Regions from separate parts of the Bacillus sp. AFS053548 genome, predicted to be linked through region 3. Evidence: riboswitches for the same ligand, from Rfam matches in the RefSeq annotation. Region 3 holds a riboswitch; each other region holds the start of a gene.

Region 1 (4,219 bases), on a different contig from region 3:
TCGTTTCGATTATGTCAGACCCAGCAAATATATACTCCTCATGAATTTCTTGTATAACATCTGGTCTTGTAACAACTAAATATTCATTACAGCCCTCGTATTCTTCTCCACCAAAGTCATCTGCTGTTAAGTTTCTTTGCTGGATCATCGTTCCCATTGCTCCATCAAGAAGTAATATTTTTTCTTTTAATGCTACGTCTAAAGTTTTCATAGTTGAATCTCCTCTTTATTGCTGCTTTTAGTAAATTGAATTAAGTCCTGAGTTATTTCATACTTCAAAAATGGAGTGATAAAATAAATGCCGTTAAATTTATCCTTAATATAATCAATAAGCTCTTTTGCAATTTTTTTACCTTCATCAACTGCTCTCTCTGGTTCAACTGATGAAATTCTGTTTCTTACCTCTTCGGATAAAGTAATTCCTGGAACTTCATAATGAATAAAATCAGCATTCTTCTTACTAACAAGTGGCATAATTCCAATAAAAATTGGCTGTTTAATATGACGTGTTGCCTCATATAACTTATCAATCGTTTCAAAATCATAAATTGGCTGAGTTAAAAAATAATCTGCTCCCGCTTCAACCTTTTTCTCAAGCCTTTTAATTGCGGCATCAAATTTTCGAACATTCGGGTTAAAAGCAGCTGCAACAGAAAACCTCGTTCCATTTCCTAAACTTTTACCGGAATAAAGCCTACCATCGTTCATTTCCTTAATCATTCGAATTAGTTCAAGTGAGGCTACATCATATACTGAAGTTGCACCCGGAAAATCTCCTACCCTTGCTGGATCACCTGTTATAGCAAGAACTTCATTTAATCCTAATGTTGATAGCCCCATTAAATGAGATTGAAGTCCAATCATATTACGATCTCTACAAGTTAAATGCGTCAAAACTGGAACATCCAATCTTTGAAGCAGTGAGGCCATCGCCACGTTCGAAATTCTAGGTGAAGCTAGTGGATTATCTGCTAGCGTAATTGCATCAGCCCCTGCGCTATGTAATGCTTTCGCCCCTTCAAAAAACTTTCTAGTTTGTAATGTTTTTGGCGGATCTAGTTCTGCAATGATCGTCGTTCTCTTTTTTGCCTTTTCTGCTAAAGTTTCATTCTTTTGTTCTTCTTGCTTAGGGATTGTAATTTTAATTGTTCTGTTTTTCACTTCTTTTTTTGTAACAGGCTGTAAAATTTCAATCTTACTTCGTAAAGCAGCGATATGAGCTGGTGTAGTACCACAACATCCACCGATTAGTCTTACACCTTGTTCAATAAATGGTTTTGCCATATCTTCAAAATATTCTGGATTCGATTTGTATACGTATTTTCCCTCATTGTATAGCGGTAATCCTGAATTAGGAAATGCCGATAAGTAACCATTTGTTGGTAATGAAACGGTATTTAATGACTCCAACATATGAAGTGGTCCTAGATGACAATTGATTCCAACAACATCTGCACCCAAATCGATTAAATTAGGAAGAATTTTTTCAATATATTGGCCACTTTGCATGATGCCAATTTCTTGTAGTGTTACTTGCGCAATAATTGGTAAATCCGTTCTTCCTCTTAATAGATTTACAGCATCATATAATTCATTTTCATCATAAAATGTTTCAAGCATGATACCATCTACGCCTTCTTCTAGTAACGCTGAAGCTTGCTCAAGTAGCATCATCTCTCGTTCTAAAGGTGTCGTAAAAGTAGAACCTACATATTTCATTCCACCTATACCACCAATTACTAAAGCTCTTCCTTTTGAAGCCGCTCTAGCATTTCTAACAGCCATTTGATTAATTTGCTTAACCAGCTTTTCCAAACCATATTGTCTCAGTTTTCCAGCATTCGCACCGTACGAATTTGTTTGAATCACTTCTGCGCCAGCATCTATATATTGTTCATGTATATGAATGATTCGATCACGCTCAGTAATATTCAGTTCTTCAAAACAACTGTGAAGTCCGCCAGAATACAAAAGCGTTCCCATTGCACCATCACCTAAAACAATTCCATCTTTTAACTTTTCCAATAAGCCCATTCAATCACTTCCCGTTTATATAAAATAAAAAACGTCATTCTCTCAAAAAAAATGAGAGAATGACGTTTAAGTACAGATCACGCCTTATCTCTCATGTTTTAAACATGCTGGATTTAGCACTTTTTAGCTTTCGCTAAAGTTGCCGGGTTTCAAAGGGCCAGTCCCTCCACCACTCTCGATAAGGATTATTTAGTTATATTTAATATAAATCAGTTTACTATATTTATATGATAAAGAAAAGACATTTATGGAAAGATTTCCAAAAATAAATTTATTTTGTTTACATAATAGTATTATTTAACTATTTTTATAGTGTGCTAGTGCTAATAGCGGATAAATTTCATTATAGCTATGATAGTGAATATAAAACTGACCAGGTAATCCTAATCCAGTTGGATAAGTTAATGATTTATTTGTTAATTCACTTTGAGTAGTTAAAAATTTAATCGCTTTTCTAATTACTTCATCTTCTTTATTACGAATTAAAAGTAATGTATCAACTGCCCACGCTGTTTGACTAGGTGTACTATATTTTAATGGAATATATTTATTTTTTACAGGTGCAAGACCTGATTCACCCCAACCTCCATCTTCATTTTGAATACTAACTAACCATTTCTCCGCTTTTTTAATTGCCTCATGATTTTTAGGAATTCCCACGGCTCGAAGACCAGTAATCGCTGCCCAAGTCCCATAAATATAACAAATACCCCATCTACCATACCAACTACCATTTGTTTTTTGGTTTTTTAAAAGCCAATTAACCGCCTTTTTCACAATCGGATCATCGTTTGAAATCGTCGTATAGTGTCCAATAAATTCTAATATTCGTCCAGTTAAATCTGGAGTAGAAGGATCGATGATTGCATCTTTTGCATTTTCAATTGGTAAAAATGTTAACCACTTATTTGTTACATTTTTTTCGAATGCTCCCCATCCACCATCGTCATTTTGAAGTCCAAGTAAAAAATGAACTCCCTTCAACCAACTTTCATGAATTGTGGATTGATCCAAAGCACTTCTTGCAAGCGCCCTTAAAACTGCTCCTGTATCATCATTATCTGGGATAAAAGAATTAACATCAGAAAAACCCCAACCGCCAGGACTTAAGTTTTTAGCATGAACCTTCCAGTCACCATTCATATTTTGTTGTTTCTTTATCAGGTATTTTATTGATTTCGAAACAATCGGATCACTTACCTGGTGACCAGCTTCTTGAATTGCATATGACAATAATGCAGTATCCCAAACTTTTGATGGCGAATTTTGAATATGAAGTCCCGCTTCAGTATTGGCTGCATATGAAAGAAGTCCTTGTAGAGCATTTTGAATGACAGATGAAGCTGCTTCATAGCCTAAAGCCATTAAAGCATAAATCATATAAAATGTAGAACTAGCATAGCTAAAAAAAGTTCCATTTGTTTCAATACGATCCAGAATAAATCTTTCAGCCTTTTCATATCCTTTCTGGTGAAAATAGAGAGGATATGAAGCTAGCTTCTTACCTTCTTCAAGTAAAAATTGATAAAAACTTCCTCGCTCTTCGTAAAACCATTCTACCTCACTAGTTTCCAGAAGATGATCGATAGTTAGATCCTCATCCAATTTCACTTTAAATCGCTTATTTATACAAAGAATCATTGGAACTAAATGAACTCGAGCATAATTACTTAGATCAAATAAACTTAACGGCATTTTATCCGGTAGCAAAAAATAACTCATTGGAAAGTAAAATAATTTAGGATATTCAATCAAACCATGAGTAGCTAGAATCATTTTTAACATAAAATGCGTTTTTTTAATTCCACCGTTTTCACGTATAAATTTTTCAGCTTTCTTCATACTTGAATGTTCTTTTGAATACTTTTTTGAGATTAATAGAGCTATGTAAGCTTGTACTGTTGCATTTATGTTTCCATCTTTTTCATCTTCGTATAATTTCCAAGCTCCATTAGGATGTTGAAGATTGATGATACGATCGATAATCCCATCAATCACCTTTTGATTTTTGTATTCAAGATCATTCAATAATAAAATCATAAAACTATCCGTTATTATTGAACCTTCAAAACAAAATTCCCAAGAACCATCTTCATCTTGTTTTGCTCTTAGCCGTTTGATCCGCTCTTCAATATTTCGTAAAACAATATTTTCGAGGTCCATTTTACCACCTCAGTTCAATTTT
Region 2 (4,219 bases), on a different contig from region 3:
GATCATTCTTAATATGTGGAAGAAATTCATTTGCAAGAGTAGGGATATGCGCATAATTTTTTATAATTGGAATTGTAATTTCTGCATTTTCTTCCCATAGTCCTAATGCTTTAATAATTTCGATACCAGAAAAAGATAACTCATCTTGATATGGAAAATCCTTTGTTATAAAGTTATTTGCTAAAGTGTGTACATGAAGAACGCATTTTGCATTAGTGTGTTGATAAATTAGACGATGTAAAATGGCTTCAGCTGAAGGTTTTTTTGATTCATCCCAAACAGATTGGTCAAATTCATTAACGAGTAAAAAATCGTCATAAGTATGTTTAGTTTTATCTTTACCACTAGTTGTAACTAAAAAGTTTAAAGGCTCCTCATTTACTTTAATTGATAAATTTCCGCTAGTTCCTAAAAACCAATCTCGATCAGCTAGTACTTTTTTTACTTCGCGTATTTCATCATAATGCTTGAAAAAGTCCTTCATACTAACACCTCCTTCTCTAATGAAGCTCGAATATCATAGAAATTTTCAAAAGGAATGAAATGTAAAGATAGTTCTTCACATTTATCTTTTAAGAAATCTCGAGCAAAAATTAAATTGGCTTCTTTTGCAATTTGTAAGTCAGTAATTGAATCGCCAATGACAATGATAAAATCATTTGATTCACTAAACTTTCTTTTAACAGATGGTTTACACATTCCACAATCATTCGTACAGTTTTCATCACAAGAGTGATCCCAATGAATTTTTACAGTTTGACCTGTAAAGTCAGTACGATTACATAAGATATCTGAAGATGGAAGATAATTCGCTAAAATTGGATGAACGAAAAAATCTAGTCCGCCACTTACAACTTTTAACTCATATTGTTGAGCGCTTACAAATTGAATAAAATCGCTAAAACCATATCGAATGACAGTACGATCAATTACAAAATCGGTCATTTCTTGTTTTTTCGTTGAAGGAATCGTAGCAAACATTTTCTCTACGCCTTCTCGAATTGATATATTGCCATTTAATACTTCACTTGTTAATTCACTTACTGAAGGTGGAGCAAATTCTTTAATTAAATTAACGATATTGTCTCCCTCAGTAATTGTTCCATCAAAATCACAAAAAATCTTTATTGCCATTGTTGTTTACCCCCAAAGTTGTAATGCTTTTTGTAGTGATGTATTTGGAAGTGCGTAGTCTTTTAGCTCAACTCCAGACAATGTTGCTGAAATTGCTTCTCTAAATGCATTACCTCCACCGATTGGTCCATCCGGATGACCATGAACACCGCCGCCAGCGTTGATGACTTGCTCAATTCCAAAATCTTGAATTAATTGAGGCACTAGTCCTGGGTGAATTCCAGCAGAAGGGACTGGGAAAGTCTCTTTTAATCCATTTGATACTGTTAAATTTTCAGCGATTTTTAAAGCTGTCTCTTTTTGTAATGCAACTGATCCATATGGTGAAGGGAATAGACTAAAATCTGCACCAGCAATTCGTAAAAGTTTCCCTAGTAATAATCCTGCGTCAATTCCATAAATTGGTGATGATGTAAACGCCCCCGATACAGCAGGATGAGCCATAATTGGAATATTAATTGATGGATCTTCTGCCAAATCTTGAAGGACATCAATTCCATACGAGAACACATTTAATAAAAACACATCAGCACCAGCTTCTGCAGCACGTAATGCTTTTTCTTTTAAATCATATGTACGGCCAGTTAAATTCACCGCATATAATGTTTTGTGTCCTGTTTTCTCATAAACTTGGTTCAAAATATTTTTTCCGTGAGTGACGCGATCCGTAATAGATGTAATCGTGTCAAAAAGAATCTCGTCATCTTTAATTAAATCAACGCCACCTAAAGCTTGCTTTTTTAATTCCTCTGAAATGTATCTAATATCTCTGCCGATAATTGATTTGAAAATGCTCATTAATAAAGGTCGATCATATACATCCAATTTCTCTCGAATGCCTTTAATACCAAATTTTGGACCCGGAAAAAGATTTAAAATGTCGTCAGTAAAATTTAAATCAATTAGTTTAATTTCACCATCAAGGGATAGCTTACCGAAAACGGTTGTTAAAATAGCTGGAAGATCAGCTGAAAAATTTAAGCTAGGATAATAGATTTCAATAATCCCTTTTGTCGGTTTATACCCTAAAAAGTTAACGATATTCTCTTCGCAATCTAATTCATGAACTGAAAGAACTTTGCCTTTATGCTTTTGTAATTGTATTTGATCATTTTGAGGTAAAGACGTCCAAGAACCAACCGTTAAACCTAGTGCGATTGACTCTGCCTTTTTTTCTAAATGATGATTTTTATCATAAACTTGGTAAGTTGCTATTACTCCACTCATCTCAAAACCTCCAAAAAGTTTTAATCAAACAAAAAACCTCTCCACTAAGGAGAGGTTTACCTACACCTTATCTGTCAGCAAATGCTGCGAGAATTAGCACCGTACTAGTTAACTAGCCGGTTGCCGGGTTTCATCGGGCTCGGTCCCTCCACCTACTCTGAATAAAGTAATATTTAATTTTGAATTCTTAATCTAATCGCATTATTTCATGAACAATCGCAATTGTCAAACATTAAATTTTGAAAATATTTCAATCTCTTTTAATCTAGCAACTGCTTCCTTCAATCGATCAGCATCTGATAATAGCCCGACTCTTACATAACCTTCACCATATTCTCCAAATCCATTTCCTGGAGCGACTGCGATATGAGCCTTTTCAAGTAATAGATCAGCAAATTCCTGTGAAGTAAAACCAGATGGAATTTTTAACCATGCAAAAAACGAGCCTGCTGGTGCAGTTACTTCCCATCCAATTTCGTGACAGCCGCTAATAAATACATTTCTACGTTCTTCATAAAGTGCCAATAGTTGTTTGACACTTTCTTGAGATTCAGTAAGCGCAACAGCGGCAGCTTCTTGAACAGCAGGGAAGATGCTAACGTAAAGATGATCCTGTAATAGATTAATTGCAGAAATAACCTCTTTATTTCCAACTGCAAAACCAATTCTCCAACCAGCCATATTATACGTTTTAGAAAGGGTATAAATTTCAATCCCGCACTCCTTTGCCCCAGGCGTTTGAAGATAACTTAAAGGTTTTTTGCCGTCAAAACCAAATGCGCCGTAAGCAAAATCATGACAAACTGTAATCTGATTATTTTTTGCAAGCTCAACTGTTTCTTTAAAAAATTCTTCAGTTGCTATAGCACCTGTGGGATTATTTGGATAATTGATAAATAATATTTTACTAGCACCTAAAACATCCTGAGGAATTGATTTATAATCTGGTAAAAATTGATTTTCTTCAAGTAATGGAAGCATATATGGGACTGTTTTTGAAAGAGATATACCCGATAAATAGTCTGGATAGCCTGGGTCAGGAACTAAAATTGTATCCCCTGCGTCACATAAACAAAGTGGTAGCTCAACTAATCCAGCTTTTCCACCGAATAAGATAGCTACTTCTTCCTCTGGGTCTAAATCAACATCATACTCTCGTTTATAAAATTCTACAACAGCATTTTTAAGAGAGCTCATTCCTCTAAACGGAGAATAACGATGAGTTAAAGGGTTTTCAACAGACTTTTGTAATGCTTTTATAATATGGTCGGGTGTAGGTTGATCAGGATTTCCTTGACCAAGATTAATTACATCATGACCATTACTTATTGACTGATTCACTTTTTGGACTAGTGAAGCAAAAAATTGTTTTGGTAAATTGTTTAATAGTTTACTATGATTCAAGTTAATCACTCCAAAAATATAATAAAATTAATTTGAATAGATCGTTTCTTAATCGAATGATTTTCATGAACGACTGTTGCAATAACTTTCACCATCATATATGCTCGATTTAAAAATGTCTATAAAATTTAGAATAGGGTGAATAAATTGTGATTAAAATTGCGTGTATTCAATCTGACGTTATTTTAGGTGAATCAAAGTCTAATTTAGAGAAAATGAAAACTCAAATAAACGAAGCTGTTAAAGAAAATGTCCGTATAATCGTATTACCGGAATTATGGACAACAGGCTATTGTCTGGAAGAAATTGGTTTGCACACAGATGAACAAGAAGCGGTTATTTCTGAACTTCAGTCAATCGCAAAATCAAAAAACGTAATTTTGATTGCTGGTTCGTTCCCAATTGCAAGAGAAAAAGGTGTAACGAATACGTTAATTGTTATTAACAGTACTGG
Region 3 (4,219 bases):
ATCTTCCATTAAGAAGTCTCTACAATCGTACAGTTTTAAGGTCATAATACCTTAAATGGTATTAGTAATTTTCTATTTTATTTGCAATTCCTTAGGTTTCATTTGCAAATTAGCTAATTTTATTTGCGATTCTCTAAATTTAATTGCAGTTTTGCAAATTTTATTTGCGATTTTCAAAGTTTATTTGCAATTAATAGTTTTTCAAATAAAAAAAGAGGGTTCCCATAATAAATTTCACTTGGGATACCCTTTCTTTTTTTAATTATTGACTAACAGGTACTACAGCACCTTTATATTTTTTAATGATGAAATCTTGAATTTCTTTAGAGTGTAATACTTTTACAAGCTCTTTAATTTCTTTTTTATCTTTATCACCTTTACGAACTGCGATAATGTTCACGTATGGAGAATCTTTTCCTTCTAAAGCAATAGCATCTTTCATAGGGTTTAATCCAGCATCAATTGCATAGTTTGTGTTAATTAACACTGCATCGCCTTCGTTGTTTTGATAAACTTTTGGAAGCATTCCAGCGTCTACATCAGCTTGGAATTTTAAGTGTTTTGGATTCTCAGCAATATCTTTAATCTGAGCAGTAGTTGGATCTACTCCAGCTTTAAGTTTAATTAAACCTTCATGTTGTAATAAACTTAACATACGACCATGGTCAGCTACTGAGCTACTCATAATAATTTTAGCTCCATTTGGTAGGTCTTCTAGGTTCTTATATTTTTTAGAGTATACTCCGATTGGCTCGATGTGGATTCCACCAGCGTTTTCAAATTTATAACCATTTTCTTTCATTTGTGACTCTAAATATGGAATGTGTTGGAAATAGTTTGCATCTAATTCTTTTGAAGCTAATGCTTTATTTGGTAATACATAATCTTGGAATTTAACAATCTTTAAGTTAATTCCTTCTTTTTTAAGAATTGGTTTAGCTTGTTCTAAAATAACTGCGTGAGGTACATTTGATGCACCCACAACTAATTCTTTATTTTTATCTTCTCCACCTTTATTACATGCTGCTAAAGATAATGCTAAAACACCTGCTCCTAATAAACCTACGATTTTTTTGAATTTCACTGTCAGTTCCTCCCTTATGATTAAGCTCTTTTATCTATTTTCGTTGTTACTAAATCACCAATAAATTGAAGAATGAATACGATTAATAAAATAATTACTGTCGCAACAAGAGTTACTTGGTTATTAGAACGTTGGTATCCTTCCATAAAAGCTAGGTTACCAAGTCCACCGCCTCCTACTACACCAGCCATTGCCGTATAACCAACAATTGCGATCGTAGTAACAGTTAAACCTGAAATTATTGCTGGTAATGCTTCTGGAATTAATACTTTTATGATGATTGTAAAAGTACTAGCTCCCATTGCTCTTGCAGCTTCGATTACACCTTTATCAATTTCTCTTAATCCGATTTCGACCATCCTTGCATAGAATGGTGCAGCACCAATAATTAATGCAGGTAATGCTGCTTTTGCTCCAAGCATAGAGCCAAGTATAATGATCGTAAATGGAATTAATAAAATAATTAAAATGATAAACGGTATTGAACGAAATATATTTACAAACGCTGCTAGGATTGTATTTAAAAATTTATTTTCAAGTAACTGATCTTTACTAGTTAAAAATAAGAATAAACCTATTATTAGTCCAAAAATGAACGTTGCAAGCGCAGCTATTACTGTCATGAATAATGTTTCTTGAGATGCTAAAAGCATTGCATCCCAATCAACATTCGGAAAAAGTTGTGTCATCTTATGCTACCTCCACTTCAACTTGTTTTGATTCTAAATAAGTGATTGCCTCTTTGATGTTATTTATGTCTCCAACAAGTTGAATCTTCATTGTCCCATAAGAGCCTTCAGCAGTTTGAACAATTTTTCCTTGCAAAATGTTAATCTCAATATCAAAGTGCTTAACTACTTCAGAAATATGTGGCTGATCTGCTTGACCATTTTTAAAGGTTAGCTTGTAAGTATTATCCTTTCCATCTCCCTCAGATATTACTTCACTGTCTAATTCTTCATCATTGCCTTTGATTTGCGTCACAAATTTCTTTGTAATTGCTTGTTTAGGACGAGTGAATACGTCAACAACATGACCTTCTTCTACTACATTTCCGTTTTCCATTACAGCTACTCGTTGGCAAATCTTTTGAATAACATGCATTTCATGAGTAATCAGGATAATTGTAATACCAAGCTGTTTATTAATATTTGTCAATAAAGCTAATATTGAATCTGTTGTTTCTGGATCTAATGCAGATGTCGCTTCATCACATAAAAGAACATCTGGGTTATTAGCAAGTGCTCTTGCAATTCCAACACGTTGCTTTTGACCGCCACTAAGTTCAGAAGGATAAGCATTTTCTCTTCCTTCAAGACCTACAAGTTTGATTAATTCTTTCGCACGATTAATGCTTTCCTTTTTTGAAACTTTAGCAATTTCAAGTGGGAAAAGTATATTTTCTAATACAGTTCTCGACCACAATAAATTAAAATGCTGAAAAATCATACCTATTTTCTGTCTTGCTTTTCTTAATTGACTAGATGAACATTTAGAAATCGACTGACCATTAATAATCACTTCACCTGATGTAGGGGACTCAAGACCATTTAGCATACGTAATAGCGTACTTTTCCCTGCGCCGCTATATCCGATCATGCCAAAAATTTCACCTGTTTCAATAGTTAACGAAACATTTTGTACTGCCGTAACTGTGCCCTTCTTACCTTTGTATGTTTTACTTACATTATTTATTTGAATCATACACTTGATCTCCTTTCAAAACATTCTAACAACTAATCTTTCAATTTTTTGTAAGTAGGTACTTTTTTAGTCGCATAAAACAAAAAAACCTTTCAACTCACATGAGCAGAAAGGTTTAACATACAAAAAGTATTCCTTTCTCTCATCTCTCAAAGCATATATACTTTGCAGGAATTAGCACCATTTCAATGACGATCATTGACGGTTGCTGGGTTTCACAGGGCACAGTCCCTCCACCTCTCTCGATAAGAGTAATCTTACGATCTATTAAGTTGTTTAACGTAATTTCTTTAACGTAAGTCCAATTCTACAAAGTTAGATACTAGTTGTCAACAATTTTCTAAAAGTTTTTTTTCGTTTTCAACGCTCGTATATTGAAAAATCGTTTCCATTAGTAGTAATAATCGATAATTTCCTTCAAAAGAAGCATCGTTCAGTTTTAATAAAAGTCCTAACCTTTGCGAACCTGAATATAGATATTCCCATCCATCTTTTGAAAAATTAACTCTAAGTTGCGGAATCGAACGATCAATTACCTCGATAAAAGGAGCCTTTTTACTTAACTTTATAAAAACTTTTTCATTTAGACAGTTAAATTCTACAATCCTTTCTTCTATTGGCAAAATGATTTGTAAATATTCTTTTTTTATAAATAAGTTTCTAGCTTGTCCAATCCACTCCTTGATTTCCATAATAAACACCTCTTCCGGATTCTTTAATCTTATTTTCTCATAGATAAGAGGTGTATTCTTTATATTTCGCTCGACATTTACCTTGATAAAAATCTATATTTTAATTTTATTTCTACAGCATTCAACTCATTTCCCGAGAAATATGTCTAAAATCAGGAAATCTTTTAAACCATATAAAAAGAGTGCAACATACAGTATGCACTCATCGTTTAATATATAAATTATATTTTTTTAACAATTCATGTAAATACGGAACAGATTGGAAAGCGTAGATTTTTTGTTTCATTTCCCCATTCTCAAAAATAAGTAAACAAGGTACACTTTCAATCTTCCAGCTTTGAGCTTCCTCAACGATTTCATTAATATTTACCTTACTTATCGGTAAATTTGGCAGAATCTCATTTACAATTTCCAGCATTTTAGATGCTACTTGGCATGTACCACACATTGCGGTATAGATATAAATTACTGTTGTCTCTTTTGATTGAATTCTTTGCATTATTTCATTCTTTGTCCATTGCTGCATAATCTTAATTCCTCTTTAATTTGTACGTAAATAATCTGTAAATACCGAAATATCCGCTCCTAATAATACACTAGCTAAATGTTGACTCGGAGCTGTTGCTACTTCTCGATAACTTCTATCAATGTACAGATGCTCTGCCTGTGGAAATTCTCTTTTTAACAATCTTCTAAGCTTTTCACCAGCTTCATCCGCATCGACTAATACATAAATTTC
Region 4 (4,219 bases), on a different contig from region 3:
TAATATACATCCTCAACTTCTTCTTGTTCTAAAAGCCAGTTTGCTAATTTTGATGCAGTTTGTTCAAATGCATCCATACGAACTTTTAAGGTCTTTAATCCTCTTAATGTTAGCCAACAGTCTTGTGGACCTAAAATAGCACCGAATGAATTTTGGATCGTGTATAAATCATTTGCAAGTTCTTCCGAATTTACGACCGCTAACCCTCCGATTACATCGCTATGACCGGCAATAAATTTTGTTGCACTATGAACGACAATATCAGCTCCTAAATCTAATGGTCTTTGTAAATAAGGTGATAAAAAACTATTATCTACAATGACAAGTATGTCATTTTCTTTTGCAATTTTTATTGCACTACTTAAATCAGTAATTTTCAAAAGAGGGTTTGACGGTGTTTCTAAATAAAGTCCTTTTGTATTAGGCTTTATTCCGGCTTTAATCTCTTGTAAATTCGAAGCGTCAACAAAAGTAAAATCGATTCCGAAACGATTTAATACTTTTGTCGCTATTCTAAATGTTCCTCCATACACATCTTCACAAATGACTATATGATCTCCAGCTGAGAACAAAGACAATACTGATGAAATTGCAGCCATCCCAGATGAAAACGCAAAACCACGCACACCATTTTCTAATTTTGCAATTGTATTTTCTAATGCTTCTCTTGTTGGGTTTCCACTTCTTGCATAATCGTACTTACCAAAATTCTCTATATCAAATTGATGAAATGTTGAAGTTTGATAAATCGGAATACTTAATGCGCCTGTTGCCTGATCTATTTCATTTCCGTTATGAATTAATTTCGTTCCAAATTGCATTCTCATCACCCCAATGCATTTTCTAAGTCATTTAATAAATCATCAATATGTTCAATACCAACAGATAATCGAAGTGTATGGTCATCTAGACCAAGCTTTCTTTTAAATTCCTCTGGCATTTCTGAATGAGTTTGCGTATGTGGATACGTAATTAATGATTCAACTCCACCTAAACTTTCTGCGAATGTAATGACTTTTACGGTTCCTAGAACCTGTTCAACCAAACTTAAATCTTTCACTTTAAATGAAATCATTGCACCAAATCCAGTTGCTTGTTCTTTAATAATTGAATACCCTTTATGCGATGGTAACCCTACATAATACACTTCAGTAACATTTGGATGATTTTCTAAAAATTTCGCAAGTACAATCGCATTTTTTTGACTGTATTCCATACGTAAATGTAATGTTTTAATTCCTCTTAGGATTAACCAAGAGTCAAATGGAGCTAATGTTGCACCTGTTGATTTTTGATAATAACGAATTCGTTCATTCGTATATTCTGAATTTGTCACGACAAAACCAGCAAGTGTATCATTATGGCCACCTAAATACTTTGTTCCACTATGAACAACAACATCTGCCCCTAATTCAATTGGTCTAAAGAAATAAGGTGTTAAAAATGTATTATCAACGATCACAATAATATCTCGTTCTTTTGCAATCTCTACTACTCTTTTTAAATCTGTTACTTTCATCATTGGATTTGATGGTGTTTCAATAAAAATTCCTTTTGTGTTCGGTTTAAGTGCATCAAGAATATTTTCAATTTCAGTCGTATCAACAAAATTATGCTCTAGTCCATATGGCGAATAAATTTCTTCGAATAAACGATATGTACCACCATATAAATCATCTGAAACAATTAGGTGGTCACCTTTTTTAAATAAGCTTAATACTGCAGTAACGGCTGCATTACCTGTTGAAAATGCAACACCATAATTTGCACTTTCTAATTTAGCCACAGTATTTTCGACTTCTTCTCGAGTTGGATTTTGTAATCTTGCATAATCATATCCAGTCGATTGATGAAGTCCTGCATGCTTAAATGTAGCAGATTGATAAATTGGATAACTAATCGCACCAGTTAATGGATCATAACCTTTGCTTCCATGTACAGCTACTGTTTCAATCGATTTTTTATTCGTGTTTAAAGCCTCTTTTGTGTTAGTCATTATAAATCCCCCATTTTAGTCAATTAAAAAACCACTTCTTAAAAAATAAGAAGTGGTTATGTCCGCAAAATATACATATCGCTCTTATCTTCCAGGTTTTTCACCTGCAGGATTTAGCACTTTCTAGTTTTCACTAGAGTTGCCGGGTTTCGTCGGGCCAGTCCCTCCACCGCTCTTGATAAGATTATTAAATTATATTCATAAGTATATTAAAAACTCTGATAATTATCAATCATTTTTTTTCGTTATTTCATTATTGGCTTTTCATTTCCATTCAACAGGTAATAAACTTTGATAAAGTGTGCTCTTATATCGATCATCAATTAGTAATAAAGTCCCTTCATCTGATTCAGAGCGAATAACTCTTCCACCCGCTTGCATTACTTTATTCATACCCGGAAAGACATATGCATAATAATACCCATTTTTTCCAACCGAATTAAAATGCTCCTTTAAAATATTTCTTTCTAAACAAATCTGCGGCAATCCTACACCAACTACTACGACACCATTTAATCGATCACCCTTTAAATCGATCCCTTCAGAAAATATTCCACCTAACACAGCAAAGCCAACTAACGTTTCCTCATTTAAACTATCAAACATTAAAAGGAACTCTTCTCGTTCAATTTCAGACATACCATTTTCTTGAACGATTGTTTTTATGTTAGGGTATTTTTCTTTAAATAAATCAACACTTTGAATTAAATATTGATATGACGGATAAAAGACTAAATAATTACCTTTTCTTTTCGTAATTTCTTTATAAACCGAATCAATTAATCTTTCTAAATTTCTTTCACGATCTTGGTATCGAGTTGATAGAGGGTCAATTGTTATTTCCAGTTGCTCCCTATGAAAAGGAGAATCGATTGAAATTGTATAATCGCGACTTTGATCACCAAGCATATCTTGAAAATATTGTATTGGAGTTAAAGTAGCTGAGAAATAAATAATTGAGCGAAATCTTTTTATAACGTCATTTACTACTTTAGATGGATCAAGGCAAAATAATTTTAAATGAACTTCACTTTTATAAAGTTCATAATAGCATACATAATTTTCATCAAAAAACTCTGCGATTTTGACGAAGTTGAGTGACTCAAAATAAGTATCAAGAAGAAGTTGTTTATTTTCGTCCTCTTCCATTTCCTGTAATTTTATTTCGACGATTTCATTAAATGTATGTAGAAGTTCCAATAAATCCTCATCAATTTCCTTTGAAACTGGGGTTACAACGTCCTTCCATTTCTTTCTTAATTCAATAAATCGCTTATTTATTTCATTTATTATGGCATAAAGTTCATCTTTTAAATTTTTATATCTATTTTTCAACTCTAAAAATTTAGATTTGAATAGACTTGCAGAATACATTTCTCTTGCACGATCAACAAGATTATGAGCTTCATCAATTAATAAAACTGAACTTCGTTTATGTTCATCAAATAATCGTTTTAACGATACTCGTGGATCAAAAATATAATTTACATCACAAATAATAGCATCTGAAGAATTTAATAAATCTAATGAGTATTCAAAAGGACAGACTGTATGTTTCCGTGCATATTCTTCTATTTTCTCCCTAGTTAGCGCTTTTTCTGATGAAAGAATATCAAGAACAGCCTCATTTATCCGGTCATAATAACCATTGGCAAATTCACAATATTCTTTCTGACACATCGTCTTTTCTTTAAAACAGATTTTATCTTTTGCTGTAATCGTCGTACACTTCATACAAAGTCCTTGATCTGTCATGCGCTTAAACGCTTCTTCAGCAACAGTCCTAGTAATCGTCTTAGAAGTTAAGTAAAACATTCGATTTATACTATTCTCACCTATACTTTTAACAGTTGGAAAAATAGTAGAAACTGTTTTTCCTATTCCGGTTGGTGCAACTGCAAATAAATTATTACCTTCCTGAATCGTTTGATATACCGCACCAGCTAACTTTCTTTGACCTTTTCTGAAAGAAGGAAAAGGAAAATTTAATTCTTTTATTGTCTCATTCCTTAACTCAATATGATCGTATTTCCATTTTGCAAAAGGATAATAAATTTCTAGCATTTTGTATAAGTAATTTGTTAATTCATCCTTTGTAAACAAATGATCAAAGCTTATTTTTTGCTCAGTTAAAATATTAATATATGTAAGTCTAAGTGTAATCGTATCAAGCTGTAATTCTTCACAAATAAAATATCCATAAACTTTTGCTTGAGCCCAATG

Evidence for each region. A riboswitch is a leader RNA that binds a small molecule or an ion and turns the genes downstream of it on or off. The one in region 3 is predicted to bind S-adenosylmethionine.
Region 1: linked by a shared signal. The riboswitch ahead of CN946_RS01245 (bifunctional homocysteine S-methyltransferase/methylenetetrahydrofolate reductase) and the one ahead of CN946_RS10520 (methionine ABC transporter ATP-binding protein) in region 3 are both predicted to bind S-adenosylmethionine.
Region 2: linked by a shared signal. The riboswitch ahead of CN946_RS07525 (2,3-diketo-5-methylthiopentyl-1-phosphate enolase) and the one ahead of CN946_RS10520 (methionine ABC transporter ATP-binding protein) in region 3 are both predicted to bind S-adenosylmethionine.
Region 4: linked by a shared signal. The riboswitch ahead of CN946_RS13580 (trans-sulfuration enzyme family protein) and the one ahead of CN946_RS10520 (methionine ABC transporter ATP-binding protein) in region 3 are both predicted to bind S-adenosylmethionine.

Annotation. Positions count from the first base shown of each region.
Region 1 is NZ_NUHI01000003.1:91,628-95,846, reverse strand. Features, by position in the region: gene metH (methionine synthase) at 1-211, opposite strand, end outside; gene CN946_RS01245 (bifunctional homocysteine S-methyltransferase/methylenetetrahydrofolate reductase) at 208-2,034, opposite strand; SAM riboswitch class I at 2,116-2,219, opposite strand; gene CN946_RS01240 (terpene cyclase/mutase family protein) at 2,332-4,197, opposite strand; gene CN946_RS01235 (hypothetical protein) at 4,212-4,219, opposite strand, start outside.
Region 2 is NZ_NUHI01000014.1:46,919-51,137, forward strand. Features, by position in the region: gene CN946_RS07515 (methylthioribulose 1-phosphate dehydratase) at 1-484, opposite strand, end outside; gene CN946_RS07520 (2-hydroxy-3-keto-5-methylthiopentenyl-1-phosphate phosphatase) at 481-1,134, opposite strand; gene CN946_RS07525 (2,3-diketo-5-methylthiopentyl-1-phosphate enolase) at 1,141-2,361, opposite strand; SAM riboswitch class I at 2,426-2,529, opposite strand; gene CN946_RS07530 (aminotransferase class I/II-fold pyridoxal phosphate-dependent enzyme) at 2,587-3,771, opposite strand; gene CN946_RS07535 (carbon-nitrogen family hydrolase) at 3,918-4,219, shown strand, end outside.
Region 3 is NZ_NUHI01000020.1:54,768-58,986, forward strand. Features, by position in the region: gene metQ (methionine ABC transporter substrate-binding lipoprotein MetQ) at 263-1,084, opposite strand; gene CN946_RS10515 (methionine ABC transporter permease) at 1,105-1,773, opposite strand; gene CN946_RS10520 (methionine ABC transporter ATP-binding protein) at 1,775-2,788, opposite strand; SAM riboswitch class I at 2,928-3,040, opposite strand; gene CN946_RS10525 (hypothetical protein) at 3,118-3,480, opposite strand; gene CN946_RS10530 (thioredoxin family protein) at 3,683-4,006, opposite strand; gene CN946_RS10535 (ribonuclease M5) at 4,022-4,219, opposite strand, start outside.
Region 4 is NZ_NUHI01000026.1:12,967-17,185, forward strand. Features, by position in the region: gene CN946_RS13575 (trans-sulfuration enzyme family protein) at 1-821, opposite strand, end outside; gene CN946_RS13580 (trans-sulfuration enzyme family protein) at 827-1,996, opposite strand; SAM riboswitch class I at 2,078-2,181, opposite strand; gene CN946_RS13585 (ATP-dependent DNA helicase) at 2,261-4,219, opposite strand, start outside.